DNA from 2 places in the Nitrobacter sp. TKz-YC02 genome. Region 2 is predicted to be linked to the other one. Evidence: riboswitches for the same ligand, from Rfam matches in the RefSeq annotation. Region 2 holds a riboswitch; the other holds the start of a gene.
The links. Region 2 has a riboswitch for cobalamin ahead of ACM561_RS16605 (ribonucleoside-diphosphate reductase subunit alpha). Riboswitches for the same ligand answer to the same signal wherever they lie in the genome.

Region 1 (15,042 bases), 1.1 Mb from region 2:
AACTCTCCAACGCGATGACAGGGGCGGGCACGACGCCTGGTCCTTGGCTCGAGGCGTTGCCGGGCATCGTGACGATCCCCTTCGTCTTCGATATGTTCGATCTCGGGCAGCCCAACCTCGTTCTTCTCGCGTTGATGCTGTTCGGATTCTGGTGTCTGTGGCAGGGATGCGGGTGGCTGTCGGGAAGCATGTTTGCGCTCGCGGCAGCCATCAAGGTCTTTCCCGTCGCCGTGCTGCCGTATCTGCTTTGGCGCCGCCATTGGACGAGCGCGATAAGCATGGTCGCGTCCCTGGGCGTTTTGCTGTTTCTGGTACCGGCTCCGATCCGTGGCTTCGACCGCAATGTTTCTGAGCTGACCACTTGGTACCGCGGAATGATCGGATCGAATTCGGAGCATGGGTTCGGGCAGCGTGACGCCCAGAACTGGTCCTGGGTCAATCAGTCCATCATCGCTGTTACGCATCGGCTTGTGCGTCCGGTCAATTATAACCAGATCGATCCCGCCAAACCGGCGCAATACATGAACGTGGCCAATGTCGATTACAGGACGGCGAACGGGATCGTGCTGGCTGTCTTCGCCGCGATAGGGCTGGGCTTTATCGCCATCATTCCGGCGCGGGCGAAAATGACGCAGCGATCGATCGCCGAGGAGGTCGGGATTCTGTTCTGCCTGATGACGCTCGCATCGCCGCTGGCTCGTCAGTATTACTTCGTTTGGCTGTTCTTTCCATTAACGATTCTGTTTCATCGTGCCGTGCTCGATTTTCGGCCAAAGGCGCGGGCGATCTCGCGCTTAGCGCTCGGTGCATCATTTGCGCTGATGGCGCTGTCGTTGCCGGTGTTTCCGAAAATTCTTCAAGCCGCCGGAAACAACCTCGCGGCGACGTTCATACTGATCGCCGCATTGGCGTGGCATATCCGTCACCCGTCACTGGCGAGTGGTCCGCATTCGGTCGCTCCGCCAGAAAAAGTTTGAACGGTCGTTTAACCCGCAACTCAGGGGACAACAAAAATGTCCGGCACGTCGCAACTGCAAGCCATCCTCGATCACATCGACGCCGACTTCGACAACAGCCTGAACCGGCTGTTCGCGCTGCTCCGCATCAAATCGATCTCAGCCGATCCGGCATTTGCTGGCGATTGCAAGGCGGCGGCCGATCATCTCGCAGCCGATATCGCGACACTGAAATTTGCCGCGGAGGTCCGACCGACGGCTGGCCATCCCGCGATCGTCGCCAAAAGCAACGGCAACACCGGATCGCGGCCGCATGTTCTGTTCTATGGCCACTATGACGTTCAGCCGGTCGATCCGCTGAATTTGTGGCATCGGCCGCCGTTCGAACCGGTGGTGACGAACCACGCGGACGGCCGCAAGATTATTGTGGCGCGCGGCGCGGAAGACGACAAAGGTCAGTTGATGACGTTCGTCGAGGCTTGCCGCGCCTGGATGTCGGTGACCGGTTCGTTGCCGCTCGACGTGACGATCTTGATCGAGGGCGAGGAGGAGGTGGGCTCGAAAAACTTCGTGCCTTTCCTCGAGCAGAACAAGAAGGATCTTGCCGCGGATTTCGCTTTGGTGTGCGACACCGGCATGTGGGATCCCGACACGCCGGCGATCACCACGTCGCTGCGCGGATTGGTCTATGAGGAAGTGATCATCAGAGCCGCGAACCGCGATCTGCATTCCGGCCTTTTCGGCGGCGGTGCTCAAAACCCGATCCGAGTCCTGACCCGAATCCTTGGCGGCCTTCATGACGATGACGGCCGCATCACACTTCCCGGTTTCTACGATGGCGTGAAGGATTTGCCGTCCGACATCCGCGCTCAGTGGGCTCAGCTCGATTTGACGCCGGATCGATTCCTGAAGCCGATCGGACTCTCGATTCCTGCCGGTGAAAAGGATCGTTTGCTGATCGAGCAGGTCGTGTCGCGACCGACCTGCGACATCAACGGAATTGTCGGCGGCTACACGGGAGAGGGGTCCAAGACGGTGATTCCGGCGCAGGCGTCGGCGAAAATTTCGTTCCGCCTCGTCGAGGGGCAGGAGCCCAAAAAAATACGTGACGCTTTCCGTGCGTTCGTGAAGGAGCGCGTGCCGGCGGACTGCTCGGTCGAGTTTCTCGATCATGCCGGCGCGCCCGCGATTGCGCTCGACTGGAACATGAAGCCACTGGCGGCCGCGAAGCAGGCGCTGACCGATGAATGGAATAAGGAGGCGCAGCTGATCGGCTGCGGCGCGTCAATTCCTATCGTTGCCGATTTCAAGACCTCGCTGGGTCTCGACACGGTGCTGGTCGGCTTCGGCCTCGAGGACGACAACATCCATTCGCCGAACGAGAAATACGACCTGAAAAGTTTTCACAAAGGTATCCGGTCGTGGGCGCGGATTCTCGCTGCGCTTGCGGAAGCGCCGCGCTGAAGCCAGCTTCGGGCTTCATGTGCAAACGCCGCCCGGAATTGGGCGGCGTTGGATTGAGGTGTAGAGGATGGTGACTAAGCCTTACACCAAATCCGACGTCAGACAAGTTCGAACAGATCTGCTGGCCTGATCGCTGGATTCTAGCGCTCCTTTGCCGCTGAATTGAACCATTTCCGTCGTTTGCAGTTGACCTCATCGCCATCGTGTTGTCGGTAATGGGGACCGAAATGGCGGGCGGCGAGGCCGGATAGCTTGGCTATCAGGCGCTGTCGTCTCCTTTGGGGGGACGGAGCTTTTCGATGAGCGTGCTTTTAGTCGCCGGGTTCGTTGTATTCGTGGCCGGTCTGGTGACGATCGCCTTCGGGATTCCCATCAAGGAGTTCAGCTTCGGCGATACCCTGGTCGTATCCGGCGCGGTCGTGACCTGCACGGGCCTGATTATGATCAGCCTGTCGGTCGTCGTCCGCGAATTGCGAAGGGTCGCGGACCAACTCGGCTCCGGAGCATTTGTTGATCGCGATGATAGTGCCCACGCGCCCATTCTGCCGGGCAGGCACATCGAAGAGCGCCCACCTCCGCTGTCTGACAGCGATCGGGTCGCACCAAGCCTGGGGAGCGACCGGAGCGCTACGGCCTCTGTCCTGTCGCCACGCCGGCAAGCGGACGTGTTCGACCGTGACCGCGAGACCGTTGTCGCGGTCGAGGATGCGGAGTTTCCGGCATCCTCCGACGAGCCATCGCAGCCGAAACCACGACGCAATCTTCTGTTTGCGTCCATGATGAAGGAGCGCGAGCGGGTGGTCGTGGACCAAGCCGGGCCGGCTGGTTCATCCGCGCTTGCGAGACATGCTCGTGATCCTGAGGCGCCCCGGCCAGCATCGAGAGCCGACCGCCCGTCGGCCCCGCCGGATCACAACGCGTCCTCCGTCACCGTGCTGAGGTCCGGTGTGGTCAACGGAATGGCCTATTCGCTTTATTCCGACGGTACGATCGACGCCCAACTGTCGGAGGGCACGATGCGCTTCGCCTCGATTGATCGACTGCGCGCCCATCTCGATCAAGGCTCCGACCGCCCGTCTCCCAAATAAAGTTCCGCGTGCGCGCCTTCCGTTCTTGTCATGCCGGCAGCAATCCGGTCATATTCCTTGGGGCGCAAAGGCCGATTCTGATCGCATTCCGAGCGTATCGATGCTTTACGATCCGGAAAATTTGAGATCATGAGCGATTCAGCGGGTAAAAGTTTTCTCGACCTCACGGCGGAGATCGTTTCCGCCTACCTCAGCAACAACACGACGCCGGCCTCGGAAATTCCCGCCCTTATCAGCCAGGTGCATGCCGCGCTGCTGCGCGTGTCGTCCGGGCGGGGTGAATTACCGTCGGAACCGACCAAGCCGGCCGTGCCGGTCAAGAAATCGATGACGGCCGACTACCTGATCTGCCTGGAGGACGGGAAGCGCTTCAAATCGCTCAAGCGCCATCTGCGGTCTCAGTACAACATGAGCCCCGAGCAGTATCGGGACAAATGGAAGCTCCCCGCGGATTATCCCATGGTGGCCCCCAACTACGCGGTCACGCGATCGCAACTGGCCAAGAACATGGGCCTTGGCCAGCAGCGCCGGCGCCGAAAATAGCGCGAGCGGTTGAAAGGCGTTTATCAGCATTGCGGTGAACAACATCTGCACCGCTACCTTGCCGAGTTTGATTTCCGTTGCAGCACCCGAATTTCAGTTGGTTACAACGACACGATGCGCAGCGAAGCCGCGCTTAAGGGTATCGTTGGCAAACGCCTAATGTATCGCAGACCTGACGAAGCCAAGGTATCGTAAGCAGATGGCGCTAAAGTTTTGGCGGTAGCGAAAAGCAAAGGGATAATATGCGCTATCTTGTTATTGTTCAGCTTGGACAGGCAACCGTCTCTCACGTCTCCAATCTGGTTCCTAGTCTGCAAGCCGAATTAGGTGCGATGTCAAAGGAGCCTGTTGAACTCGCTTTTCGGTCGGCTCCAGCAGACTTATTCGGCTTTTTTGTCGATACCGACTTGGCACCACAGCAAATCAGAGCGCGCATTGAGTCACCCGGAGGAGTTTCATCTTTAACGAGCAAAATGCCAATATTGGAGGGCAATGACGCGCTGCTAATAATCCAACTCGGCGCGGAGGCTGACAGCACCAAGGGATTTACGCGCGCCTTGACGTGGCTTCAGCGTCACTAAAGATCGCGGCCACTTGTTTTTTTCTAATCCATATTTCGATTGTGGCTATCGCTACTGCAAAAGGAGAAAACAGTAGCCATTGCCGCATTCAGGACGCCCCTCTCTTAAGGACAGATTTTTTTGCTGGCTTAGCTGGCGGCTTGGTCGCCGTATGAGGCTTCGGCTTCATCTTGAGCATCCGCTTCAAGATTTCATCCCGTTCTCTTTATTTTGCTTCGTTCCCGTCAATAAAAACCTCTGGATTCCAGTAGCAAGCAGGGTGCTCTGTCGTTTGCCCGCGTTTTTGGTGTTTTTTTCGGGAATTACCCCGGGAAACTGGCGGGATTGGTTTTTGCGAATCGTCTCGGGAGCCCTACAATATGAATTGTCAGAGAAAAGCGGGACCGATCCGCCCTCGAAAAGTAGATCGGCCCTGCAACATCTTCTGACTGGCGATCCCTCCGGTTCGAGCCGGGGACCACACCATCCTCGCAGTTCGAAATGCGAGGCTCGAAGCAAAGGCCGTTTCCGGGTCCACCCGGGGCGGCCTTTGTGATTCTAGGACTCATCATCCTCAAAAGAGGATAAATCCTATTTCACGTTTTGTGAACTTCCAAAGCCTTTGGAAGCTCAACTCTCAACTGTGTTGCTGCCCTGTCTCGGACCCCAGACATACTGATCAAATAGAATGGTACTTCAAGTATAATTAGGAATATTATCCCCAACGATACCCTGAGCTTTAAATTTAACGAAAAAATGCTATCCCCGGGTAGAGAACAACCTCTAGGATATGTGATTATTTTCCTAGATGGCCTGCTTCATGCTTCTGACCTATCCGTCCACTTCACCCGCATCCCGCCGGCGGTCGCGAACCTGGGCAAGGCTCGTCTGTCACGATATCGCGCGACTGGTCGCCGGAGAGTTTGGTCTCGATGCTGCGGCGATGATATCGCCGACCCGCGGCGCGCCGCACGCCGCCTTTGCCCGGCAGGTCGCCATGTATCTGGCTCACGTCGGTTTTGCGTTGAGTTTCGAGGCAATCGGCCGTGCCTTCGATCGTGATCGCACCACGGTCTCGCATGCATGCCGCGTCGTGGAGGACAGCCGCGATGACCTCAGGCTTGATCGCCGGCTCGCAGCGCTCGAAGCGATGTGCACGGTTTGCGGCGAACGCCTCGATGGACCATCCGATGATGGCCTCTAATCGCGGCGGCCCTAAATCGCCGCGTCGCCCGAAAGAGCGGCCGGTTGAAATCGTGGACCGGTTTCGCGCGCAGCATCTCTCGCTTGCCGAGCGCGAGATCGTGACCGACGCAGGCGTTGCGACCGTGATGGCCAATGACAGCGAGAGCCCTCTCGCCTGGCTGGCGCGGCGTAAGGGTCGCGATGGACGCGCCATGATCAGCCCCAATCAGTTCGCGGCCGGCGAAAGATTGCGCGCGGATTTTACGCGTGGGAATCTCACGCCGCGGGTGACCTTGAACTGGTCGGCGCCGACCGGAGGACGCGGGTCCGGAGCCGGCGCCTGTGAGATGACCGATCTGATCGTGGCAGCGCGGCAGCGTGTGCGGCTGGCGCTGGAAGCGTGCGGACCGGAATTTTCCGGCCTGTTGATGGATGTCTGCTGTTTTCTTCGCGGGCTCGAAGATGTCGAACGCGAACGCGGGTGGCCCCCGCGATCGGCGAAAGTCGTGCTGCAACTGGCACTGGACAGGCTGGCGAGGCACTACGGTCTCCACGCGCGTGCAGACACGAGTGCCTACGTGCGGACGTGGTTGGCCAGCGATGCAAGGTTTACGAGCGGCTAGAGCGTTTCGAGCGAAGTGGAATCCGGTTCGCGTGAAGAAAACGCTCCAGATGGGATCGCGCGTCGTTCGCGCGACCCACATTCCCTCTTGCCCGAAATTCGAAAGGCGAAAACCAGCCTCAGGCTGCGGCAGCCAGCGCTTCGCGCGCGTCCCTGCGAATGCGCTCAACCATTGCGCGCAGCCCGTTGGACCGTTGCGGCGTGAGATGCTCGCGGAAGCCGAGGTCATCGAAGACGGCGATCGCGTCGGTGTCCAGAATGTCCTGTGGCTTCCTGCCGGAAAAAAGCGTGAGCAGGATCGCAATCAGCCCGCGAACGATATGCGCGTCGCTGTCGCCGACATAGGTCAGCACCGGGTGGCTGTCAGCGCCGCGACCGGCTTTGAGCGACAGCCAGACCTGACTGGCGCAGCCCTGCACCTTGTTCGCCGCGGAGTGCTCGGCCTCGCTCATGGGCTCAAGGGTGCGTCCGAGTTCGATGACGTACCGGTAGCGGTCGTCCCACTCTTCCAGAATCTCAAAGTTGTCCCTGATCTCGTCGATCGTCGTCATCACGGCTCATGTGTAATGTGTCCCAGCTGGCTAATATAAGGCCATGGAGACATAAAATCGATATGGACCCGGCGATCTATGGGAATTGTTCCCTCGGGACGGTTTTCGGAGCAGCGAGATGCCATTCCGCCTGCAGATCCTCCGGCGTCAGGGTGTCGTGCTGCGTGTCGCCGGAAGCCGCCGTTTCGACGGAGGGAATACCGTCGATCGACCCTGTATGGTCGGGAGGGCGCTTCTCGGTGATGATCCGGTAGAGTTTTCTCGCGCCGTCCTGCGCGCGCTGGCCGATTGCGGAGGCAGCCTGGCCACCGACCTCGCAAACACCCGGTTGACGTGTGCAGAATTGACTCATGTCCGATACGGCGGCTGTGGCGGCCGATACAGCGTCGGAAGCCCCAATCTTGGGTGCCTTGTTCGCCTCGGGCGCCTCATCCCTCGGCAGCAGCACGAGCACGAGCCCGAGCCAGAATGCCATGCGAAGCAGGAAAAACATGTCGCGTCCCTATGCGTTTTTGATCTTCGTCACGTTGCGTTGAATTCCGCAATCTGTCCTTTCCCTATCAAATGGTCCTGAATCCCCCGTATGCTCGGCGCCTTCGGGCAAACAAAATCCCGCAAAACGGCTGCAGAATTTGATTCGGCGTAAATTTTCGATTGATGCGCGTTTGCGGAACGCGGTCGCCGACGCGACGCCGGTCCTCGGTGTCATCGGTATATGGTGGCGGAAACCTTGCGTTCACCATTCGCACCGATGACGGCGTTGCAAGGCGACAAAGAGCCATCCGTGTGTGCTGTTTCGTGACGAAGTGAGCTTCGCCTTAGCGTTCGCTTAAGTTCACTCTGACACGTTGAGCCCACAAATGGAGGCGTTCCGGCGCGTCGGATACGACGTTAGCTGAAGCGCAAGCAACGTGACCGCATTGACCATCATCCAGGACCGTCTCGACGCGTTGCTGCATCCATCGGCGCGATACGACGCGTTGACGCGGGCGCGGCATCGAACCTTCATGGGGCCGCGGCTGCTCGGCAGTCTCGTCGCGCTCGCGGCGTTTCCGATGTATCTGGCGATCCGCGGTGCACCGACGGCACTGGAAGTGGTGGCTTTCGCCTGGCTCGTCGTGCCGATCTTGCTGTCCTATTTCCTGTCACGCACCGGCCGCTACGAAGGCGCGCACGTGCTGTCGTCGATCGCGCTCGCCGGTCTCGTCATGATGATCGCGCTCCCGACCGGTGGGATTGAATCGTTCGCTGCCGTCTGGCTCGTTGTGATTCCGCTGGAGGCGGCGCTGTCCGCGTCCCGCCGTGTCGTCGTCTTCGCCGCGATGCTTGCAGTGTCGTGCGTGCTCGCGCTGATCGGGATGAGCTATTTTGATGTTTTGCCACTGCCCGATGCCGGCGTGGCGGCGCATAGCGTTTTCATGGCGTTCGGTATTGCGTCCGCCATGCTCTATGCCGCCGGGGTGGCGTTCGGTTACGAAGCGCTGATGCGCACCGGCGCCTCACTGCTGAATGTCGAGGAAGACCGTTATCGCCTGCTGGCGCGCCACATGTGCGACGTGATTTCGCGTCACCGGCGCAACGGCGCCGTGCAGTTCATTTCGCCGGCTGCGGAAGCCCTGCTCGGCGTGCCGGTGTCGGAGTTGCAGGATCATGGTCTGTTCGATCGGGTCCACGTCGCTGATCGCCCGGCCTATCTCACTGCGCTCGCGGCGGCTGCACTTGGCAAGGACGCCCAAAGCGTCGAATTCAGACTCAGGCGCGAAGTCGCGTCTGGTGCGAAATCAGAGGCGCGGTCTTCGGGGGATTTCATATGGGTGGAAATGCGGTGCCGACCGCTTGAGCCGTCCTCCTTGGCCGAACCCGAAGTCGTCGCGGTGATGCGGGACGTCACCGACCGGAAGCAGCAGGAGCACGCGCTGGATCTGGCGCGCACCACGGCCGAACGTGCTGACGCTGCCAAGACACGGTTTCTCGCGACCATGAGCCACGAACTGCGAACGCCGCTCAATGCCATCATCGGATTTTCAGAGATGATCGTTCAGGAAGCGACGCTGCCGCTCGATGCCACGCGCCGCAAGGAGTATGCCCAGCTCATTAACGACTCCGGCCAGCATCTATTATCGGTGGTCAACAGCATTCTCGATATGTCGAAAATGGAGTCCGGGAATTTCGAGATATTGCCCGAGCCGTTCACGCCGCGCGAGGTGCTGCTCAACGGGAGCAATCTGCTCGCGCTCAAGGCGCGCGACAACGGTATCGAGCTGGTCACGCGCGTTCCGGAAAATTTGCCGCAGATGATTGGCGATCCGCGCGCGTTCAAACAAATCGTTCTGAATCTGGTATCGAATGCCATCAAGTTCACGGAGCGGGGCGGCCGCGTTACGATCTCGGCCCGCGTCGAAGGATCGCGCATGGCGCTGCGCGTGATGGACAACGGTGTCGGCATCGCGCAGGAAGATCTTAAGCGGATTGGCGACCCCTTCTTCCAGGCGGGGAAAACCTATCAACGACGTCAGGAAGGGACTGGGCTTGGATTGTCGATCGTCAAGAGTCTGGTTGCGTTGCACCAGGGCGAGATCGACGTGCAGAGCAAGGTAGAAGAGGGGACCACGGTAACCGTCATGTTGCCGCTGATACTCGTGCCCGACGCGGAGTCGGCATCGAATAACATCGCGACGCTGACGCCGGCCTCCCGCTCCGGCAAGCAGGATCAAGATTACCGGGTGAGGAAGAGTGCCTAGAAAAATTGTTGAAGAGGGTGTGATGCGGCCACGCCGTCGCAGCGTGGCAACCAGGAAGAGCGAAGTTGACGAGGAACGCGGTCTCGCGATGCGCGTGCTCCTGCATAGCCCGAAAGATCTCGTTGCCGGGTGCCTAGCTTTTACCGCCATCGGTGCGATCGTCACGAACGCCATGTTCATGCAGGCCGGCCATCATCCGTCGCCGATGTTCGGATCGGCTGTCACCATGCCGCTGGTGCAACAGAGCAATCCGCTGCCGCGGCCTCGACCAGTCGAGGCGGATCAGACGGGGACGACAGAACAGCACGCGAGTGCGGGAGAAGCGCCCACCAATCCTGTCAAAACGACTGGGTCGCATAGCGATCCCGTCGCCGATCTTATCAATGCGAATCGTCGCGTCGCCGCCGTGCAGCGGATATTGACGGAATATGGCTATGGTCAATTTAAGCCGACAGGAACGGCCGGACCCGAAACCCAGGCAGCGATCCGGAAATTCGAGCAGGCTCGCCGGATGCCGGTGACCGGCCAGATGTCCGATCGTCTCGTGCGCGAGCTCGTTGCCCTGACCGGACGGCCGATCGATTAGACTACAGCGTTTCGAGCGAAACATATCCTCGGGCTTGACCCGAGGATGGATGACCTGTTCGCGTAAAGAAAACACGTCAAAACAAAAAGCTAAAGGCCCGGCTTTGATTCATCAAAGCCGGAAATAGCTTTAGCGAGCTCCGTTGTTGCGTGGACTCCCGCCGCCTTTTCACTTCTCCTCGTCGGGAGAGGTCGAGAGCTATCGCACCCCGTAACTTGCCACCCGGATGCCGCCAAAAATCGCGAGGCCTGGCGCAAGGAACCCGGTCGGGTTTTGGTAGCGGGCATCAAAGAGATTATCGATCCGCCCGAATATCTTGACCTGGTCATTGACGGCGTAGTCGCCACGCAAGTTCACCAGCGTATAGCCCGGCGCTACAATTCCGGAGATTGAACCGTCGCGGGTGACATCAATCCAGTCGTTGACGCGGAGCACGGTCGCCGACAGTGTCAATGCATCGAGGGGGAGCCAGGTCGCGGTTGCGCTCCACTTTTCCTTCGGTCGGCGCAGCAGCTGCATACCGGTGGCTGCATTGACGGCACGGGTAAAGGTGTAATCTGCGCGAATTCCGAAACGCTCGGTGATCTGTGCCGAAACGAAAGTTTCGGTGCCTTCGGTCGTCGCACTGTTCACGTTCACCAACGATGTGAACGTGGCATTGTAGTCGATCAGGTTGGTGATGTCGTTGTGGAAGTAAGTCGAGCCGAACCGTACGCGATCGTTGAACAGCGGTTGCTCGAATCCGGCATCGTAGCCGCGACTATCTTCCGGTTTCAGGTTGCGATTGGCGAAGAAATTGAAGGTTGGAAAGTCCCGGAACAGCTGGCTCAGCGAAGGCGCCTTGAATCCCGTGCCGTAGCTTGCTTTCAGTTTCGTTTCCGTGATGGGAACAATGATCGCCGGCGCGACTCGGTAGGTCATACGCTCGCCGAACAGGTCGTTGGAGTCTTGGCGGACATTCGCAACGAGGAAAAGGCGGTTCGCGAGAGCTGATTGCAACTCGATGAAGCCTGCTTTGTTGCCGTTCTTAGCGGCAAGATCGGTGGTGTCGATGCGATCGGTCTGATGCTCGGCGCCGAAGACCAGATGGTTGTCACGCGCAATTTCGGCCACCGTGCGCCAGTCAAACTTGAGGCGCTCGCCCGTGGTAGTCGTGACCGGACTGCCGGGACCTGCGTCGTAGCCCCTACTGTTGGTGTAATTGACACCGAAGTAGCTCTGGACGCGCCCGTCGAACAGAGACCACACGGCTTCTTCGCGGTTGAAGAGTTGCTGGACGGCGTGTGTGCTCTGGGTGGCGTTGGGAGTGCTTGGAAATCCACCGTCGCCCGTGAAGAGTAGCGTCGCGTCAGTATAGCGGACCACCGAATTGACGGTCAGATTCTCATTGAGATCGACGCCGAGCTTGGTCGAATAAGTCATGTTGTCATAGTTGTTTCCGATCGCTTGCCGTCCCGGCGGGAGAAGCTCCGGCGGTGTGACAGGAACATCTCCGGCATGGAGATGGGCGACGTTGACCGCATAGTTGAAGTTCTTTTCGGAGCCGCTCAATCCGAGCGTCTGGTTGAACGTTTTGAATGAGCCGGACTCGATTGACGCGGTGGCGCGCGGAGGACCTTCTCCCTTTTTTGTGATGATGGAGATAACTCCGCCGATTGCGTCGGAACCATAGAGTCCGCTTTGCGGACCCCGGAGAATTTCCATCTGCTGAATGTCCGCCGCAAGAAGGTGCGCATAGTCGAATGCGCCATTCGCGTTGCCGGGATCGCCGATGTCGATTCCGTCGAGGATCACCTTGGTGTGGTTGGCGTTCGTGCCTCGCATGAAAACCGAAGTCTGGGCGCCCGGTCCGCCGGCTTGCAACACATTCAGACCGGGAGCCGTCCTCAGGATATCCGGAACGGTGCGGTACTGCTGGGTCTGTATATCCTTCTCGGTGACGATGGTGATGGAGCTTGCCAATTGCCTTGCAGGCGTCACCACTCCCGTGGGGCTGACCACGGTAGAGCCCATCGTGCCTGGAACGGGAGTCTCAGTGATAGGAGGTTGTCGAGGAGCGGAACGGGCCGCACGGCGCGATCGCGACGCCGCGCGGTGCGATGGCGGCCGTGAATCTGTCGTTCTATCCGGCGGCGGCGCGATCCGGATCGGAGGCAGCAGATTGGGAGAGGCGGATTGTTGCGCGTTCGAAGGCGTATTCAGGCCGACCGATCCCAGCGAGGCGAGGATGGTGGATGCAAGCAGGCTTCTGCGATAAACCCCGGACAAGAAGGAGCCAAACATTAAGAAAACCTCGGCAGGACGTCGGTGGCACGTCACAGCGAACGAGGTTTCACGGGAGCCTACGTTGGCGCCGATGAAGCGGATGTCTGTAGTCCCCGACTGACATCTTCGCGTGTGACCACGGGTTGACGGCAGGTCTCCTGGCTCGCGGGTCGTTACCTGGCGTCGCCTTCCCGGGGCCGAGATATCCCAGTGGCGTGTGACGCAGATTCACCGCTTACAGTTGCGGGGGCAGCCGTGGCGTTAGGATGATCCCGCACCACGTTCCCTTTTGATCTCCCGAGGGAGAACCGTCGCCGATCTGTTTGGGGGGGAACAAAGTCGATGTCAATCGACTGAGCGATTCAGCTACGGCTTTTCCTCGTGGCGTTGCATATCCGCAGCAACAAGTTGCCGCCGGCGAGATCTGCTTTGTCTGCATTCTCGAGGCTGTATGTTGCCGATGCGAGCAAGCCGTCTGGGCAGGCGGACTTGCAACCATCCTGTTTGGGGCGGGAGCTATACGCTGCCGGTACCGGCGTTTGCGTCAGACCACTTCGCCCCGTGCTGCCGCGGCGGCGCTGCGGATCGCGTCCATGTTCGCCTTGTAGGACTCCATGGTGCCGCCCTTGAACACCGCGGAGCCCGCCACAAAGGCATTGGCGCCGGCGGCGCCGAGTTCACCCGCAACGTCGGGGCCGACTCCGCCGTCAACCTCGATGTCGATCGGCCGTCCAGCGATCATCGTACGCAAATCCCGAATCTTGCCGACCGCCGAGGAGATGAACTTCTGGCCGCCGAAACCGGGATTGACCGACATCACCAACACCAGATCGACCATGTCGAGCACGTATTCGATGGTGGAGAGCGGCGTTGCGGGATTGAGTGTGACCCCCGCCTTCTTGCCGAGCGCGCGAATGGCCTGCAGCGAGCGGTGCAGGTGTGGTCCCGCTTCGACGTGAACCGTGATGTGATCACAACCGGCCTTGGCGAAGGCTTCGAGGTAAGGATCGCACGGCGAGATCATCAGATGAGCATCGAAGATCTTCTTCGTGTGCGGGCGCATCGCCTTGATGACATCGGGACCGTAGGAGATGTTCGGCACGAAATGGCCGTCCATCACGTCGAGGTGGATCCAGTCGGCCCCCCCCTGATCGACGGCGCGAACCTCCTCGCCAAGCTTCGAGAAGTCGGAGGCCAGGATCGACGGTGCGATAACGAGAGGACGCGGCACAAAAGTCTGGGACATGAACGTTTCCGAAAATTTCTGCGGAGCTTGAGAGAGCCCCGCGTAACATGAGCCGCGTCCGGGGGCAATGAGCGGCGTCAGCACCGGGTCGGGGGACGGAACGCGAGTACGAGGATTCTCTTCATGACGTTTCTCCATTGCTGAGATGCGCGACTGTGCGCACGAGGAGAGTATCCGCCGGTCAGATTGTTGTCTAACTAACCTTAAATACACAAAATAATACAATTATATATTTATACTATACTTGAATTACATGCCATCCTCGATGGCGGAAATGCACGCCAGATTGGAATCATCTTTCAAACCGATCCTTCCATGCCGGCAATGCGTTCGGAAACGGAAGTGCTTTTGCTTCATAGACGCCGCGTGCGATCGCGCGAGCCACCGTGTTGGCTGCGATCATTCCGAGTTCGGTCAATCCGACGAGCGGATCGATTCGCTTGGCTCCGGTGGCGGCAGCGAACACGATATCGCCGTCCAGGGGAGCGTGAACTGGATAAATCGCCCGCGCGAAACCGGTTTGGGCGATGATCGCAAGCCGTCTGGCTTGCGGTTTGGTAAGCACCGCATCGGTGATGACGATAACGAGCGTAGTGTTTTCGCCAGCGTTTGCTGTCCCGCCGCCCTTCAATCGCATCGCCAGCATCTCCGGCGTGAACGACGGCGGCAACCCACGTCCGCCGTATTCGTCACCGGATTCAAATGGCGCCGCCCAGAACCAGGGGCCGTCTCCGACTGTTACGCTGCCGACCGCGTTCACCACGGCGAGCGCCGCCACCCGCACGCCACTTGGTGTGGCGGCCGAAGCGGAGCCGACACCGCCCTTCATATTGGCGGTCGTAGCGCCAAGTCCGGCGCCGGTGCTGCCGAGTGCGAAATCGTTTCCCGCCGCCGCTGCTGCGGCGTAGCCGAGATCGCGATAGGGCGCAAAACGACCCCACTGCTTGTCGCCACCGTTCAAGAGATCGAACACGACCGCGCCGGGCACAATGGGTATGACCGCGTTGCCGATCGCAAAGCCGCGCCGCTGTTCGGCGAGCCAGGCCTGAACGCCGCCGCCGGCCTCGATTCCAAAAGCAGAGCCGCCTGACAGCGCGAGAGCGTCGATCCGCTCCACCGTATTGACCGGGTCGAGCAGGGTGCTGTCGCGCGTACCCGGGCCCCCACCACGCACGTCCATCGCCGCGACGACTGGGGTATCGAAAAGCACCGCCGTGACGCCTGACGCCAGCTTC
Region 2 (15,042 bases):
GGTTTGCAGACCGAGGTTTTGAAGTTGCTGCGACGGCAACAGGAGCAGGGGCAGATTGCCCAGACTGATGTCGCGGCGCAAGAGACCTCGGTTGCGCAGACCCGGTTGTTGTTGCCGAATCTCGAGAAACAGCTCGCGCAACAGCGTCATTTGTTGTCATTCCTGACCGGTCGTTTGGCGAGTGACGCTCCAAAGGAAACATTCGATCTCGGGTCATTTCGAATGCCCCGCCGTCTGCCACTCAGTCTTCCGGCCGATCTCGTAAGACAGCGCCCTGATATTCAGGCCGCCGAAGCGAACCTTCATTCGACCAATGCAATGATCGGAGTGGCGATCGCCAATCGCCTTCCGCAGATAACCTTGATGGCAAGTGGCGGTGCCGCGGCTGCCAAATTTTCGCAATTGGCCACTCCAGGAGCGGCCCTCGGGATGATCGCTGGCAATGCTGCGCAGACCATTTTTGACGCAGGGACGTTGGCAAACAAGCAGCGTGCGGCGGAAGAGGAAACGAATCAGTCACTCGCTCAATATCGCAGCGTTGTTCTCGCGGCTTTTCAGAACGTTGCGGATGTCTTGCGAGCCCTTCAGGCGGGCACGCGTGCGATCAGTGCGGCGACGGACGCGGAACGATCGGCGACAGAGAGCATCACGTTAGTGCGTAAACAGGTCGATCAAGGGCAAATCAGCGTGCCGCTCCTACTTGCCGCGCAGCAGGCGTATCTGCAGACCTCCCTTGCGCGTCTCGATGCGCAGGCCGCGCAACTGGCAAATACGGTCGCGCTGTTTCAGGCGCTTGGCGGTGGGTGGTGGAATCGAGACGGTCATAAGCAGGCAGACCTGGGTCATGGACCTGTAAAACAGGATTCCGTTTGAAGTCATTGTAGGGGGTCCATACGCTCGTAAACGCCCTACCATCCCGTGCGGACACGATTTTGCCCGTCGACGGAGCCGCACGTCCTGCGCATACCAAGCGGGCAGTTTGCCGCGCCGTGTCGATTCGAAATCTGACTGGGTCCGAGTTGGTTCGAAAATTGAAGCCGGTGCCGGGGCGTTTCCTGTAAAATCTTACGCTTTCCGGTGGGGCGCCGCGCGATCGCTTGCCATCGCGCCGCCGCTCGGATTTTATGCCATATGTGATTGACGGGAACGCAAGCGGAAATTATTGCCGTGCAATAAAGGAGACAAGCGATGACCGCGTTTCGGCACCTGACCCTAGCGGTTGCTGCTATGGGCAGCCTGATGCTCTCGGCCACGCTCGGTTTTGCGCAGCAGGTTACGCAGCAGGTCGACGGCGATCAGCCCGGTCTCGTTGCCGATGATTCGTTCCAACTCGACCCGGAATTTCGCAAGCAGGTGGTGCTCTATCGCACGACCGAGCCGCCTGGCACCATCATTATCCAGACCGCAGAACGTCACCTTTATCTCATTCAGGGCAACGGCCGCGCGATTCGCTACGGCATCGGCGTTGGCCGCGCGGGTTTTCAGTGGCAGGGTATTCTCAATATTTCGCGAAAGGCGGAATGGCCGGATTGGACCCCGCCTCCGGAAATGATCGCGCGCCAGCCCTACCTGCCGCGCTTCATGGCGGGCGGCCCCGGCAATCCGCTCGGAGCACGCGCGATGTATCTCGGCACGACGGTATATCGCATCCATGGCACCAACCGGCCCGATACCATCGGAACTGCGATCTCCTCGGGCTGCTTCCGTCTGGTCAACGCCGACGTTGTCGATCTCTATGGTCGCATTCCGGTTGGCACGCGTGTGATCGTACGGCAGAAACCCAGTCTCTAATCATCATTACGTCATTTGCGTCGATACTTTTCGATATTGCGAGAGGGGCTATCCATGCGGACATTTCGAGGCGGCCTCCTGATAGGCCTCGCCATCGCCACCGCTATCGCGGTGATGGCGATCACCTATGAGCGCTACGATACCAAGACCCTGAAACGAACGCTCCGGCGCGACGCCGTGCTGTGCGGCGTCAACACCGGCCTGCCCGGGTTTTCGAATTCGGACGAGAAGGGCAACTGGTCGGGCTTCGACGTGGATTTCTGCCGCGCTGTGGCAGCCGCCATCTTCGACGATCCGGCGAAGGTGAAGTTGGTTCCGCTTGAGGCCGACGAACGTTTCAAGGAATTGCAAAGCCGCAAGGTCGACATCCTTGCGCGCAACTCGACCTGGAGCATGTCGCGGGAAACCAATTACAACCTCTACTTCCCGGCGGTCGCATATTATGACGGCGAGGGCTTCATGGTCCGTACCTCGCGCAAAGCGGACTCAGCGCTCGATCTCGATAACACCAGGATTTGTGTACAGGATGGCACAACGACGCAGCTCAACCTCGCGGACTTTTTCAAGAGCAACAACCTGAAGTATGAGGAGATCAAGTTTGGTAAGCTGGAGGACATGCTAAGGGCCTATGACGAGGCCAAGTGCGATGTTCTGACCGCCGATGTTTCTCATCTCTATGCGTTGCGGCTGCGGCTGACCAAGCCGAACGAGAGCTTCATCCTGCCCGATGTGATCTCGAAGGAGCCGTTGGCACCTGTTGTTCGCCAGCGCGACGACGACTGGATGATGATCATCAAATGGACGCTCTACGCGATGATCAATGCCGAAGAACTCGGTATCACTTCGAAGAACATCGACGAGGCGATGAAGTCGAAGAAGCCAGATGTGATGCGGCTGGTCGGCACCGATGGTCAGTATGGTGAGGGCCTCGGATTGACGAAGGACTGGGCGGCGCGCATCATCCGCCGCGTCGGCAACTACGGCGAAGTCTACGACCGCAATATCGGCAGTGATTCAAGGCTGAAGATTCCGCGTGGCTTGAACCAACTCTGGAACGCGGGCGGCATCATGTATGCGCCGCCGCTGCGGTAATCTCGCAGGCCAGCGAGGTGGCTGCGACGCTCATCCCTGATTTCGTTCGAACGCAAGGATCAGATTATTGGCGGGCATTTCGGTGATGTCCGTCAGCGTCAGGCCATTTTGCTGCGCCAGCGTCGCCACCTCGTCAACGTCGCGTACGCCCCACTCTGGATTGTTATTGCGAAGGCTGGCATCGAATGCCTCGTTGCTCGGCGCGGTGTGTCGCCCGTTTCGCTTGAACGGTCCATAGAGAAACAGCCGCCCATCAGGACGCAGACAGTGTGAGGCGCTCGCGATCAGGCCCTCGGCGACACGCCACGGCGCGATATGGATCACATTGGCGCAGAACACCGCGAGCAACGCGCCGTGGCCATCGTTCATTTCCGCCAATTGGCATGGATTCGATAGGTCGATCCGCTGGGGCGGCCGAACGTTGGCTAGGTTCTCGTGAGCGGTCCACGCTGCGATACTCCGGAGATGATGGTCGTTAAGATCGGTCGGCCACCAGGTAATGCTGGGCGAGTGCCGCGCGAAGAAAACGACATGCTGTCCGGTGCCGCTGCCGGCCTCGAGCACGTTGCCTGTCTTGCCGCGCAGGAATTTTTCGAGAACCGTCCAGATCGCGACATGGTTGCGGTGAAACGCAGCCGCGTCGAGCCGTTCATCGGAGGCTCCACGCCGGCTGTCGTTGCGGAATTCACCGTAGTCGGGCATGGGCGGATACCTTTCATTCCGAGGGAATCCTGCAGGATCGCTGGTCCGGGCATCATTCCAGCTTGCCAGACATCCAGTATTCCGCCGACGGAATCGTGGATGCACTGAGCGATCCAGATCTAACATGCGGGCCGTGAAGACGGAGATCAAGTCGGGGATTATGCCGAAGCTACTCGGCCCCGTTCCGCTGTAATTTGGCAGGCTTCTGCACGGCGGTTCGCGCAAGCTGGCTTTAAGGCTGGTCGATGACTGCGCGAGATGCCGGCAGGGCCGATGCCATCACTCGCGCGCGGCGGTATAGATGTCGCTCTCAAGCTTTGGGGCTAGCTCAGAGTGGCGCGACGCCGTCATCGATCGGGCCGATTGGAGAAATTGCTGGGGTGTTCAACCTTGAGCTTGCCAAAGGCAATGTGCGCGACGTACGCTACTGTTACCGGTGTTCTCCGTGCTGCTCGAGCCTGATCCCGCGAGGATTTGTTCGAGAACACGTAGGCGCCGACACAGCGACCGTGCCCAGAAGATCGCGACGGCTACAGGAGGTATCTATGCGCCGATTTATGCGTCCTATCATCGCCGCAGCAGGGCTGTTGATCGCATTCACCTCGCATGGTTTCGCCGCCGAGCCGCAGCATCGTCTTGTGATCCAGGTCGACCAGAACGATCGGCGCACCATGGACTTCGCGCTGAACAACGTCACAGACGTGATCGAGCACTATCGCGGACTGGACCAGACGGTGGCCGTCGAAATCATGGCGTGCGGCCCGGGTCTCCACATGCTGCGCATAGATACGTCGCCTGTGAAGGAGCGCATCAAGCAGATCCGGGAAACGGCATCCCCCAGCACGATCCAGTTCTCGGCCTGCAACAACACCAAGCAGAGTATGGAGAAGAAGGAAGGCCATCCGCTTGAGATGCTGCCCGGAACAACGATTGTGCCCTTGGGCGTGGTGCGGCTATTGGAGTTGCAGGAACAGGGCTGGAGCTATCTGCGGCCGTGATCAACGGCTGACGGCGACGCTCTGAAGCGCCGCATTCGCGGGTGTTGTTGATCGCTTCGGCCTGCTGGGCGTGCTGCGTAACCGTTATGCCCGCCGCCGCGCTGTGATCGAGACCAGTTGACTCCGTGGCGATAGAGGCCAGCGCCAGAGCGGTCGAGTGATCAGCGATCTGGACTTGTGACCGGTTGCAATCGCCCGCCGGCAGCATAAATTTGCTAAAATACCTCACGGTAAGAAAATCTGCACGGGAGGAGGGTCGTACGATCATGATCTTTCGCCAGTTGTTCGACAGCGTTTCCGGCACCTACAGCTACCTGATGGCGAGCCGTGCTGGCGGCGAGGCGTTGATTCTTGATCCGGTGCTGGAAAAGGTTGGCCGTTACTGCCAGTTGCTGCGCGAGCTCGATCTCAAGCTTGTGAAGGCCATCGACACGCACCTTCATGCCGATCATGTCACCGGACTAGGTGAGCTGCGTGATCGCACCCAATGCGTCACCGTGATGGGCGAGCAGACCAAAGCTGACGTGGTTTCGATGCGCGTCAGCGACGGCGATAAGATCAAGATCGAGGGCATTGGCCTCGACGTGATGTACACGCCGGGCCACACCGACGATTCCTACAGTTACCTGATGGGCGATCGTGTCTTCACCGGCGACACGTTGCTGATCCGCGGCACTGGCCGCACCGATTTCCAGAACGGCAGTGCGCGTGCGCAGTACGATTCGATTTTCAACCGGCTCCTGAAGCTGCCCGACGAAACCATGGTGTTTCCCGCGCACGACTACAAGGGCGATACGGTCTCCACGATCGGAGAAGAGAGGCGCTACAATCCGCGGCTTCAGGTGCGCTCGATAGACGAATACATTGAACTGATGAACAATCTGAAATTGCCGAATCCGAAGCTGATGGACGTGGTGATTCCTGCCAACATGCATGTCGGCCTCAGGCAGGACGATCTGGCGAAGCAGGGGCTGGCGCTGACGCCGCGCGAGGCGATTGCCCGGCTTGGTCAGCCCGATATCCTGCTGGTCGATCTTCGCGAAGCCCATGAGCGCGCCAAACACGGTACGCTGACAGGTGCGCTGCATGCGCCCTATCCTGATATCGCCGACAGTCTGAAACAAGGCGGAATGCTGCGCGAGGTAGCCGCCGCGACCGGGCGCCGCATCGTGTTCTTCTGCGCCTTCGGCGAGCGTTCGGCCATGGCTGTTACCGCGGCGAAGGACGCCGGACTGACCAACGCGGTGCATATCGAGGGCGGGATCGATGCCTGGAAGAAAGCCGGCGGACCAGTGGTCGCGGGCTGACAGGTCACGGTGGGCGTGTGCACCGTGGCCATGACGGCCGTTGACCGTCAAAATTCCTCAGAAAGGAAGGTCATCGCCCGTGTCGAACGGTCGACGACTGTCACAGCGTTCATTCGGCCTCTATTGCTTTCTGAAGGTCCGAGCAGGCGTCGTCCGCAGCGCGATTGAGAATGAAGAGGCTGTCTGCCGGTCCGAAAGCAATGTACTCGCCCGGCCCCTCCGTTACCCGCGCCTCTGTCCGCATGTTGATGTCGTCATCGATGTAGACCTTCAGTCCGTTGTCGGTGGTTTCAATCATGAAGATGCCGCCTTCCGCATCGAGATTCTCGCCAGTCATGTGGCAAGCGATGCCGTCCGCATGTGGATAGCCTGGGACGATGGCTTGCTCGTCGGCGCGGTTCGCTTGCTCGTCAAACGCGCATTGCCCGATAGCCCGCCACGGCCGGGCGTCGTTACGCCGCATGATTTCCAGCCGGGCGAATGTTTGGAGCGGAGTGTCAACACTGTCGGGATAAGTTTCGCGCCGCAGCGCGAACCGCATGGAAGTCGTCTTTTGAGTCGGTTTCTTTGCCAGATGAGCAGCATCGTAACTGCGGATGAAGCAGGCCTGAGAGCCGGCTGCGTCGCCAATAAGATCGGGCGCGGCGTGGACGTCGGGGGCCGCAACCAAAATGGCGACTAAAACGAAAAGCGCTTGTTTCTCCATGCTCGTCTGCATTGTCATCCCTGGTTACCAGCTCTGTTCAGAGGACGGAATATAACCAAGAGAAGTTTGCGGGGCAGCCGCTATCTACAGCGCTTCGAGCGAACCGGTTTGCGTGAAGAAACGCGTCAGATCAAAATCATGAGCCCCGCTTCTGATTCCGTCAGAACGGAAGCGCTCTATTAGAAGGCGCTGCTAGCTAGAATGTCTTCTGCGTCAGCCGACGACGCTGCCGCGATTGTCAAATTTCGACAAAAGGTTGAGTTCGGTGCGCAGACGATCCGGGTCTGAGAGCTCTTTTTCGATTTCCGCATGAAGATGTTGCCAGATCGGCACCGCCACGGCCAGAACGGCCCGGCCATGAGGCGTTAGCTGCAACAGTCGGGCACGCCCGTCCTTTGGGTCGGCCAACGTTTTGACAAGACGACGGCGCTCCAGCGGCTTGAGATTGGCAGTCAAGGTTGTCCTGTCCATCGCCAGCAGCGCCGCTACGCTGCTGAGGTTCGGTGGCTGCGGCCGGTTGAGCGACATGAGCAGGGAGAACTGTCCGCTGGTGAGGCCAACCGGCTTCAACACGATATCGAAGCGGCGTGCGATCGCTCGCGCTGCCCTTTGGGCATGGAGGCATAAGCAGGTGTCGCGCACCAGAATCGTGGTTTCAAAAGCAGGATCAGAAAGCGTACGCATCAGGGAGCTTGACTCCGCGGCTACATTACGTTGATATCAACTTATGTAGGAGGTCGTCAATCGGCGTCGGCGCTCCTCCGAAGCGATTGGAAGGAGTAGTCGTTGTCCACGATGCAATCATTCCTGATGTTTCAGGGTGGCGAGGCCGAAAAGGCGATGAACCTCTATGTCTCGCTGTTCGACGACGGTGAGATTCTCGATCTCGTGCGTTGGCAGAAAGGCGAGCAGGGGGCGGAGGGCAGTATCAAGCTGGCGCGCTTCAGGGCTGCCGGCCAGTGCGTGCTGGCGAGCGACAGCCCAATCAGGCACGCCTTTGATTTCACGCCGTCCTGGTCCTTTTTCGTCGATTGCGTGTCAGACAAGGAGCAGGAGCGGCTCCTCGCTGAACTGTCAGCGGGCGGCCAAACGCTGATGCCGCTAGACGATTACGGCTTCAGCAAGCGCTTCGCCTGGATCGCTGACCGCTTCGGCGTGTCCTGGCAGCTCAATCTTTCATAATGCGAGTCAACACCCCTGTCAGAAGGAGCCAACATGAAGATCGTGACCAGCCTTAGCTTCCGGGGCCAGTGCCGCGAGGCATTCGAGTTCTACGCCAAAGTTCTCGGCGGGACGATCAAGGCGGCCATACCCTATGGCGACGCGCCTCCGGGCATGCCGATCACGGACGAGAAGTACAAAACCTGGCTGATGCATTGCTGGCTCGATGTCGGCGATCAGGCGCTGATGGGCGCCGACATGGACGTCGGATGGGCATCTAACATCGACAAACCCAAGAACGGCTTCGATGTGACCCTGCACACAAATGACATGGCCGAGGCCCGGCGCTGGTTCGATCAACTCTCTCAAGGCGGCAAAGCAGGCATGCCGTTCGCCGAAACCTTCTGGTCGCCCGGCTTCGGCACGCTGACCGACAAGTTCGGCATCCCCTGGATGATCAACGTCATTCCATCGGCTGGCTGGAAACCGCTGCAAGGCTGATCGCATGCCTATAGCGTTTCGAGCGAAGCATGCTCTCGGGCTTGACCCGAGGACAGATAACGGTTCGCGTAAAGAAACGCGTCAAACAAATCATAGAACCCCGCGTCTGATTCCATCAGGCGCGGGGCTCTAACACCAGGAATAAAAAGCAGGCGGCTGTCGGCACCGACCGTGCTGATGCGTCCTTGGGACATCGGGCGGGCAGGCCGCCCGATGGAGCAGGGGCGTCGGGCAAGGACCATGAATCATGACTATCGCTGGGTGATCGTTGCGGCGGGCGGCCTCTTGGGCTGCGTCGCGATCGGCGCCATGTTTTCGTTGCCGGTCTTCCTGCGGCCGATGTCGCAGGACACCGGCTGGTCCGTCACCGGCATATCCACGGCGATGACGATCGGCTTCCTCGCCATGGCGGCGGCCAGCATGGTGTGGGGCAACCTCTCCGACCGGTTCGGCCCACGCCCGGTGGTGCTCACGGGGTCGGTCGCGCTGGCGGCGAGCCTGGCGCTCGCCAGCCGGGCGGAATCGCTGATCGCGTTTCAATTTCAATTTGGTCTTTTGATAGGCGCGTCAACCGCCGCCATCCTTGCGCCGATGATGGCCTGCGTGACCGGCTGGTTCGATACGCAGCGCGGTCTTGCCGTCTCGCTGGTCTCCGCCGGCATGGGCATGGCGCCGATGACCATGGCGCCGCTTGCAGCCTGGCTGGTCACGATCCACGACTGGCGGACATCGATGCTGATCATCGCTGCTCTCACCGCAGTGCTGATGATTCCTGCCGCACTGCTCGTGCGTCGGCCACCGGCGTTGGAGGGCGGACCGGCCGGGATGACGATGAGTGAGTCGCAATCGGACATGGCCGTCCGGCAAGCGGTGAGTTCACCGCAGTTCATCATTTTGATGCTGGCGAACTTCTTCTGCTGCGCCACTCACTCAGGCCCGATCTTTCATACGGTGAGCTATGCGGTGACGTGCGGCATACCGATGATTGCTGCGGTGTCGATCTACAGCATCGAGGGGTTAGCCGGCATGTTCGGTCGTATCGGGTTCGGCCTTGCGGGAGACCGGCTCGGTGCGCAACGCGTTCTGGTGGTCGGACTGATGGCGCAGGCCTTCGGCGTACTCGCCTATGCTTTCGTCAACCAGCTCGGCGGCTTCTACGCCGTGGCAGTGGTCGTCGGCCTCCTTTACGCCGGAACGATGCCGCTCTATGCCGTGATCATCCGGGAGAATTTCCCGTTGAAGATGATGGGCACGATCATCGGCGGCACCGCGATGGCCGGCAGCCTTGGCATGTCGACCGGCCCGGTGCTGGGCGGGCTGATCTACGACCATTTCGGCAGCTACGCGCTGATGTATGTCGGCTCGTGGGGCATGGGCCTGATGGCTATGCTGATCCTGATGAGCTTTCGGCCGTTTCCTAGGAGGGAGGCCATGGTGGCGGCTTAAGCCAGGCGCGGTGCTTCCAGTTTATTTGGTCGGCATTCTGGGTCCTGTTAATCCCACGCAAGTGCGCCGCCATTCTGGTATTCGATGACGCGGGTCTCAAAAAAGTTTTTCTCCTTCTTGAGATCCATCGCCTCGCTCATCCACGGAAAGGGATTGTCAGCCTCGGGAAACACCGGCGCGAGCCCGAGCTGAGCGCATCGCCGGTTGGCGATGACGTGCATGTAGGTTTCGCACAGCGCTGCATTCAGGCCAAGGAACCCGCGTGGCATGGTGTCCCGCCCATACGCGGCCTCGAGCTCGGCGGCATTCTTCAGCATGGCGCGCACCTCTTCCTGGAACGGCTTGGTCCAGAGGTGAGGGTTCTCAATCTTGATCTGGTTGATGATGTCGATGCCGAAGTTCAGGTGGATCGACTCGTCGCGCAGGATGTATTGATACTGCTCGGCGATGCCCACCATCTTGTTGCGTCGGCCGAGCGAGAGGATCTGCACGAAGCCCGTATAGAACCACATCCCTTCGAACACGACGTAGAATGCGACGAGGTCACGCAGGAACGCTTGATCCGCTTCCGGCGTGCCGGTCTTGAAGCCGGGGTCGTCGAGATGCTGTGTGTGTTTGAGCGCCCAGGCCGCCTTGTCGGTGATAGAGGGCACCTCGCGATACATGTTGAACAATTCGCCCTCATCGAGACCAAGGCTTTCGACGATGTACTGGAAGGTGTGAGTGTGGACGGCTTCCTCGAAGGCTTGACGAAGAAGATATTGTCGGCATTCGGGATTGGTGAGATGGCGGTAGATCGCCAGAACGATGTTGTTGGCGACCAGCGACTCCGACGCCGCGAAGAAGCCCAGGTTGCGCTTGATCATGCGCCGCTCGTCATCGGTGAGGCCGTCCTTCGATTTCCACAATGCGATGTCGGCCTGCATCGACACTTCGGTCGGCATCCAGTGATTATTGCAGCCGGAGAGATACTTCTCCCAGGCCCAACGGTACTTCAGCGGCAGGAGCTGGTTCACGTCGGCGCGGGCGTTGATCATCCGTTTGTCGTCGACGCGCACCCGCGCAGCGCCGCGATCGATTTCGCCGAGGCCGGTGGCATCGACGGAGGTGTCGGTCATTGTCACGCAAGGCGATGGATCAGACGCCACGTCGTTCTGCGCGAGCGTCTGCGGCGGAGCGGATCGTGCCAGTGCGGGAGAAGAGGTGTCGGACCAATCGAGCATGGGGGTGTTCCTGATTGTTTCTTCTTTGTGCAAGCGACCGCGGGCACGAAGTGAGACCTACTGACACGCCTCGCAGGTGGGATCCTCGATGCGGCAGGCTTTCCAGCCTTCAGCGTCGTCGGAGCGATTTTGTCCATTCGCATGTCCGTCCTGTGCTGCGGCGGAAACGGCCGCGGACACGGCGTTGAGCTTGCCGTCGGTGCCCTTGAGGGTGGATTTCTCGACATGCGTCGCCGACCGCGAGCGCAGGTAATAGGTCGTCTTCAGACCGCGTTTCCAGGCATGGCGATAGAGCGCGTCGAGCTTTTTGCCGCTCGGATTGGCAATGTAGAGATTGAGCGACTGCGCCTGGTCGATCCACTTCTGCCGGCGCGACGCCGCGTCGATCAGCCAGTCTGAGTCAATCTCGAAGGCGGTGGCATAGAGTGCCTTGAGATCATCGGGAACGCGATCGATCTGACCGACGCTGCCGTCGAAATATTTGAGATCCGAGATCATCACCTCATCCCATAGGCCGCGTGCCTTGAGATCGCGCACGAGATGTGCGTTCACCACCGTGAAGTCGCCGGACATGTTGGACTTGACGTAGAGGTTCTGATAGGCGGGCTCGATCGACTGCGACACTCCGCAGATGTTGGAGATCGTCGCGGTCGGCGCGATCGCCATGCAGTTCGAATTGCGCATCCCGATGGTCATGACACTCTCGCGCAGCGAGTCCCAGTCGAGACGGCTGGAACGGTCGATTTCGACCGCCGCGCCGCGCGCTTCATCGACCAGCGTGAGGGAATCGAGCGGCAGGATGCCCTTCGACCACAGCGATCCCTGATAGGAGGGATAGCGGCCGCGCTCCGCCGCGAGATCGACCGACCCAGAGATCGCGTAGTAGGCGATCGCTTCCATGCTCTCGTCTGCGAAGGCCACGGCGTCGTCCGACGCATAAGGTATGCGCAGGATGTTGAGCGTATCCTGAAAGCCCATGACGCCGAGCCCGACCGGCCTGTGCCGCAGGTTCGAGGTTCGCGCCTCCGGAATGGTGTAGAAATTCACGTCCAGCACGTTGTCGAGCATGCGCATCGCAATCTTGACCGTGCGCGCGAGGTGCTCGTGGTCGAGCTTGTCGTTGTGCAAGTGGTTGACGAGATTGACCGAGCCGAGATTGCAAACCGCGATCTCCGTTTTTGAGGTGTTGAGCGTGATCTCGGTGCAGAGGTTTGAGGAATGCACGACGCCGCAATGCTGCTGAGGCGAGCGCAGGTTGCAAGGGTCTTTGAAGGTGATCCAGGGATGCCCGGTCTCGAACAGCATGGTCAGCATACGCCGCCACAGGTCGACGGCGCGGACCTGCTTCGTCACCCGTAGCTCGCCGCCGGCAGCCTTCTTTTCATAGTGAGCGTAGCGTTCAGCGAAGACCTTGCCGGCGAGATCGTGCAGGTCCGGCGTCTCGTCGGGTGAGAACAGCGTCCAGATGCCATCTTCTTCGACGCGCTGCATGAAGAGGTCCGGCACCCAGTTCGCCGTATTCATGTCATGGGTGCGGCGACGGTCGTCGCCGGTGTTCTTTCTCAGGTCGAGAAATTCCTCGATGTCGATGTGCCAGGTTTCGAGATAAGCGCACACCGCGCCCTTGCGCTTGCCGCCCTGGTTGACGGCGATCGCGGTATCGTTCGCGACCTTCAGGAACGGCACCACCCCCTGGCTTTCGCCGTTGGTGCCCTTGATATGGGCGCCGAGCCCGCGCACGCGCGTCCAGTCGTTGCCGAGACCGCCCGCATACTTGGAAAGCAACGCATTGTCCTTGATCGCCTTGAAAATGCCGTCGAGGTCGTCGGCGACAGTCGTGAGAAAGCAGGACGAGAGCTGCGGGCGCAGCGTGCCGGCATTGAACAGCGTCGGCGTCGAGGCCATGAAGTCGAACGATGAGAGCAGGTCGTAGAACGCGATCGCCTTCTCCTCACGATCGATCTCGCGCAGCGCGAGGCCGCAGGCAACGCGCATGAAGAACGCCTGGGGTAGCTCGAAACGCACACCGCGGACGTGCAGGAAGTAACGATCGTAGAGCGTCTGGAGTCCGAGATAGTCGAATCGCAGATCGCGTTCGGGCTTCAGTGCCGCCGCAAGCCGGTCGAGGTCGAAACGGCCGATCTCCGGATCGAGCAGTTCGTTGTCGATGCCCGTTCGCACATAGGCGCGGAAGTAATCCGCGTAGCGCTCTGTCATCTCGGCTTGCGTGGCCTGCTCGGACCGCCCCGAGACAAAGCTCAAGGCCTCGCGGCGCAGCTTGTCGAGCAGCAGCCGGGCGCTGGCCTTGGCGTAATCGGGATCGGTTTCGACCAGCGTGCGGGCGGCAAGGATCGTCGCCAGCGCCAGTTCGTCCACGCTGATGCCGTCATAAAGGTTGCGATGGGTTTCAGTCAGAATCGCGGAGGAGGAGACATCCTCGAGCCCTGCGCAGGCCTCCTCCACCACGGCGGCGAGGCGTTTGGTATCGATGGGTACCATCGATCCATCAGCCAACTTCATCCGCAGCACTGGCGTCACCACTGCCTGGATGCCCTTCTTTGCCTTCGACCCTTGCGCCTTCGCCCGTTCGCGAGCGCGCTCCTCGCGATAGAGCACATAGGCGCGCGCGACCTTGTGGTGCTCGCTCCGCATCAGCGCGAGTTCGACCTGATCCTGGACGTCCTCGATGTGGAAGGTGCGGCCGGCGTCGGACCGCCGCGACAGGCTGGCGACGATCTGATCGGTCAGCTCAGTGACGATGTCATGGACCCTGCGCGAGGCGGCGGCGCTGGTGCCCTCGACCGCAAGAAACGCCTTGGTCAGCGCGACGGCGATCTTCGATGAATCGAACGGCGAGACCGAACCGTTGCGCCGAATGACCTGATACGCGGGTTCGCTGGGCGGCATCGCAGCCGCAGCAGGCAAAGACGGACGCACAGCACGCGCAGCTTCGGTTGCGAGAGACATCGGCTCAAGACCCCAGTTTTTGTTGCGAGCCGGGGTCAGGCGGAGACGCGCGCAGGAAATCTCACGGCGGATGCCGCGATTCCCGTCAAGCGGCCCGCTGGGACACCCCGCCCAGGGAACGTTTCGGCTGTCACGGCAGGTTTCCTGGCTTGCGGGGTCTCAGCGTCCGTCCGGTCTTCCCAGGGCCTTGCGATCCCAGTGACACTCAATGGACTTCGGCTCGCCGCTTAACAGTTGCGGGGGCAGCGCCGGCACTACCGGCTTCCCTCTTTAGCTCTCGGTGTTGCGACTCGAGAGACCGTGACCACCATATCTAGTAGCCGCACCAAATTCCGAGTCAACAGATCGTTTCGACTCCGGCTTCACAATTCTCGTAATTCACAGTTCGGCGAAAAACGCTGTGCAACCATCGCTCTGTCCAACTCTTGACGCTTCGATCATACAGACCATTATCTGCGCAGATATGCCGCGGCGTTTGTCTCGCGGCTCAACCGCCGAGTCCGCCGTGACCGAACTTGTCCGACCGAACCTGACGCCCCCGAACGGGCAAAAGAAGGTGTTGCTGCATTCCTGTTGCGCGCCCTGCTCGGGCGAAGTGATGGAAGCGATGCTCGCCTCGGGGATCGACTACACGATCTTTTTTTACAATCCGAACATCCATCCCCTGAAGGAATACCTGCTGCGCAAGGATGAGAATGTCCGCTTCGCGGAGAAGCATGGCGTGCCGTTCGTCGATGCCGATTACGATAAGGACAACTGGTTTGCCCGCGCCAAAGGGATGGAGTGGGAACCTGAACGCGGCGCGCGCTGCACCATGTGCTTCGACATGCGCTTCGAGCGCACCGCGCTCCATGCGCATGAGCATGGCTTTCCGGTGATGACGTCATCGCTCGGCATCTCCCGGTGGAAGAACATGGCGCAGATCAATGACTGCGGCCACCGCGCGGCCGGGCGTTATGACGGCCTGTCATATTGGGATTTCAACTGGCGCAAGGGCGGCGGTGCGCAGCGAATGATCGATATCAGCAAGCGCGAGCAATTCTATCAGCAGGAGTATTGCGGCTGCGTCTATTCGCTGCGCGATACCAATCAGCACCGCCGGGATCAGGGCCGGTCACCGATCGTGATCGGGACGCAATTCTACCGGC

Region 1: it holds a riboswitch for cobalamin, as region 2 does, so the genes downstream of both, ACM561_RS11145 (TonB-dependent receptor plug domain-containing protein) here and ACM561_RS16605 (ribonucleoside-diphosphate reductase subunit alpha) in region 2, are expected to answer to the same signal.

The regions. Positions count from the first base shown of each region.
Region 1 covers NZ_CP180728.1:2,335,150-2,350,191, reverse strand. The annotation lists gene ACM561_RS11205 (glycosyltransferase family 87 protein) at 1-977, shown strand, start outside; gene ACM561_RS11200 (M20/M25/M40 family metallo-hydrolase) at 1,014-2,420, shown strand; gene ACM561_RS11195 (hypothetical protein) at 2,720-3,508, shown strand; gene ACM561_RS11190 (MucR family transcriptional regulator) at 3,638-4,051, shown strand; partial or broken gene ACM561_RS11185 (IS1595 family transposase) at 4,061-4,246, shown strand; gene ACM561_RS11180 (hypothetical protein) at 4,294-4,632, shown strand; gene ACM561_RS11175 (helix-turn-helix domain-containing protein) at 5,432-5,815, shown strand; gene ACM561_RS11170 (DUF6456 domain-containing protein) at 5,802-6,419, shown strand; gene ACM561_RS11165 (SufE family protein) at 6,538-6,969, opposite strand; gene ACM561_RS11160 (DUF5330 domain-containing protein) at 7,046-7,462, opposite strand; gene ACM561_RS11155 (ATP-binding protein) at 7,890-9,710, shown strand; gene ACM561_RS11150 (peptidoglycan-binding domain-containing protein) at 9,733-10,296, shown strand; gene ACM561_RS11145 (TonB-dependent receptor plug domain-containing protein) at 10,495-12,579, opposite strand; cobalamin riboswitch at 12,693-12,887, opposite strand; gene rpe (ribulose-phosphate 3-epimerase) at 13,106-13,807, opposite strand; gene ACM561_RS11135 (P1 family peptidase) at 14,100-15,042, opposite strand, start outside.
Region 2 covers NZ_CP180728.1:3,446,614-3,461,655, reverse strand. The annotation lists gene ACM561_RS16665 (efflux transporter outer membrane subunit) at 1-873, shown strand, start outside; gene ACM561_RS16660 (L,D-transpeptidase) at 1,189-1,791, shown strand; gene ACM561_RS16655 (amino acid ABC transporter substrate-binding protein) at 1,846-2,883, shown strand; gene ACM561_RS16650 (DUF938 domain-containing protein) at 2,914-3,585, opposite strand; gene ACM561_RS16645 (hypothetical protein) at 4,131-4,583, shown strand; gene ACM561_RS16640 (MBL fold metallo-hydrolase) at 4,850-5,890, shown strand; gene ACM561_RS16635 (hypothetical protein) at 6,000-6,608, opposite strand; gene ACM561_RS16630 (MarR family winged helix-turn-helix transcriptional regulator) at 6,810-7,280, opposite strand; gene ACM561_RS16625 (VOC family protein) at 7,392-7,778, shown strand; gene ACM561_RS16620 (VOC family protein) at 7,812-8,258, shown strand; gene ACM561_RS16615 (MFS transporter) at 8,499-9,704, shown strand; gene ACM561_RS16610 (ribonucleotide-diphosphate reductase subunit beta) at 9,752-10,927, opposite strand; gene ACM561_RS16605 (ribonucleoside-diphosphate reductase subunit alpha) at 10,985-13,894, opposite strand; cobalamin riboswitch at 14,012-14,212, opposite strand; gene ACM561_RS16600 (epoxyqueuosine reductase QueH) at 14,400-15,042, shown strand, end outside.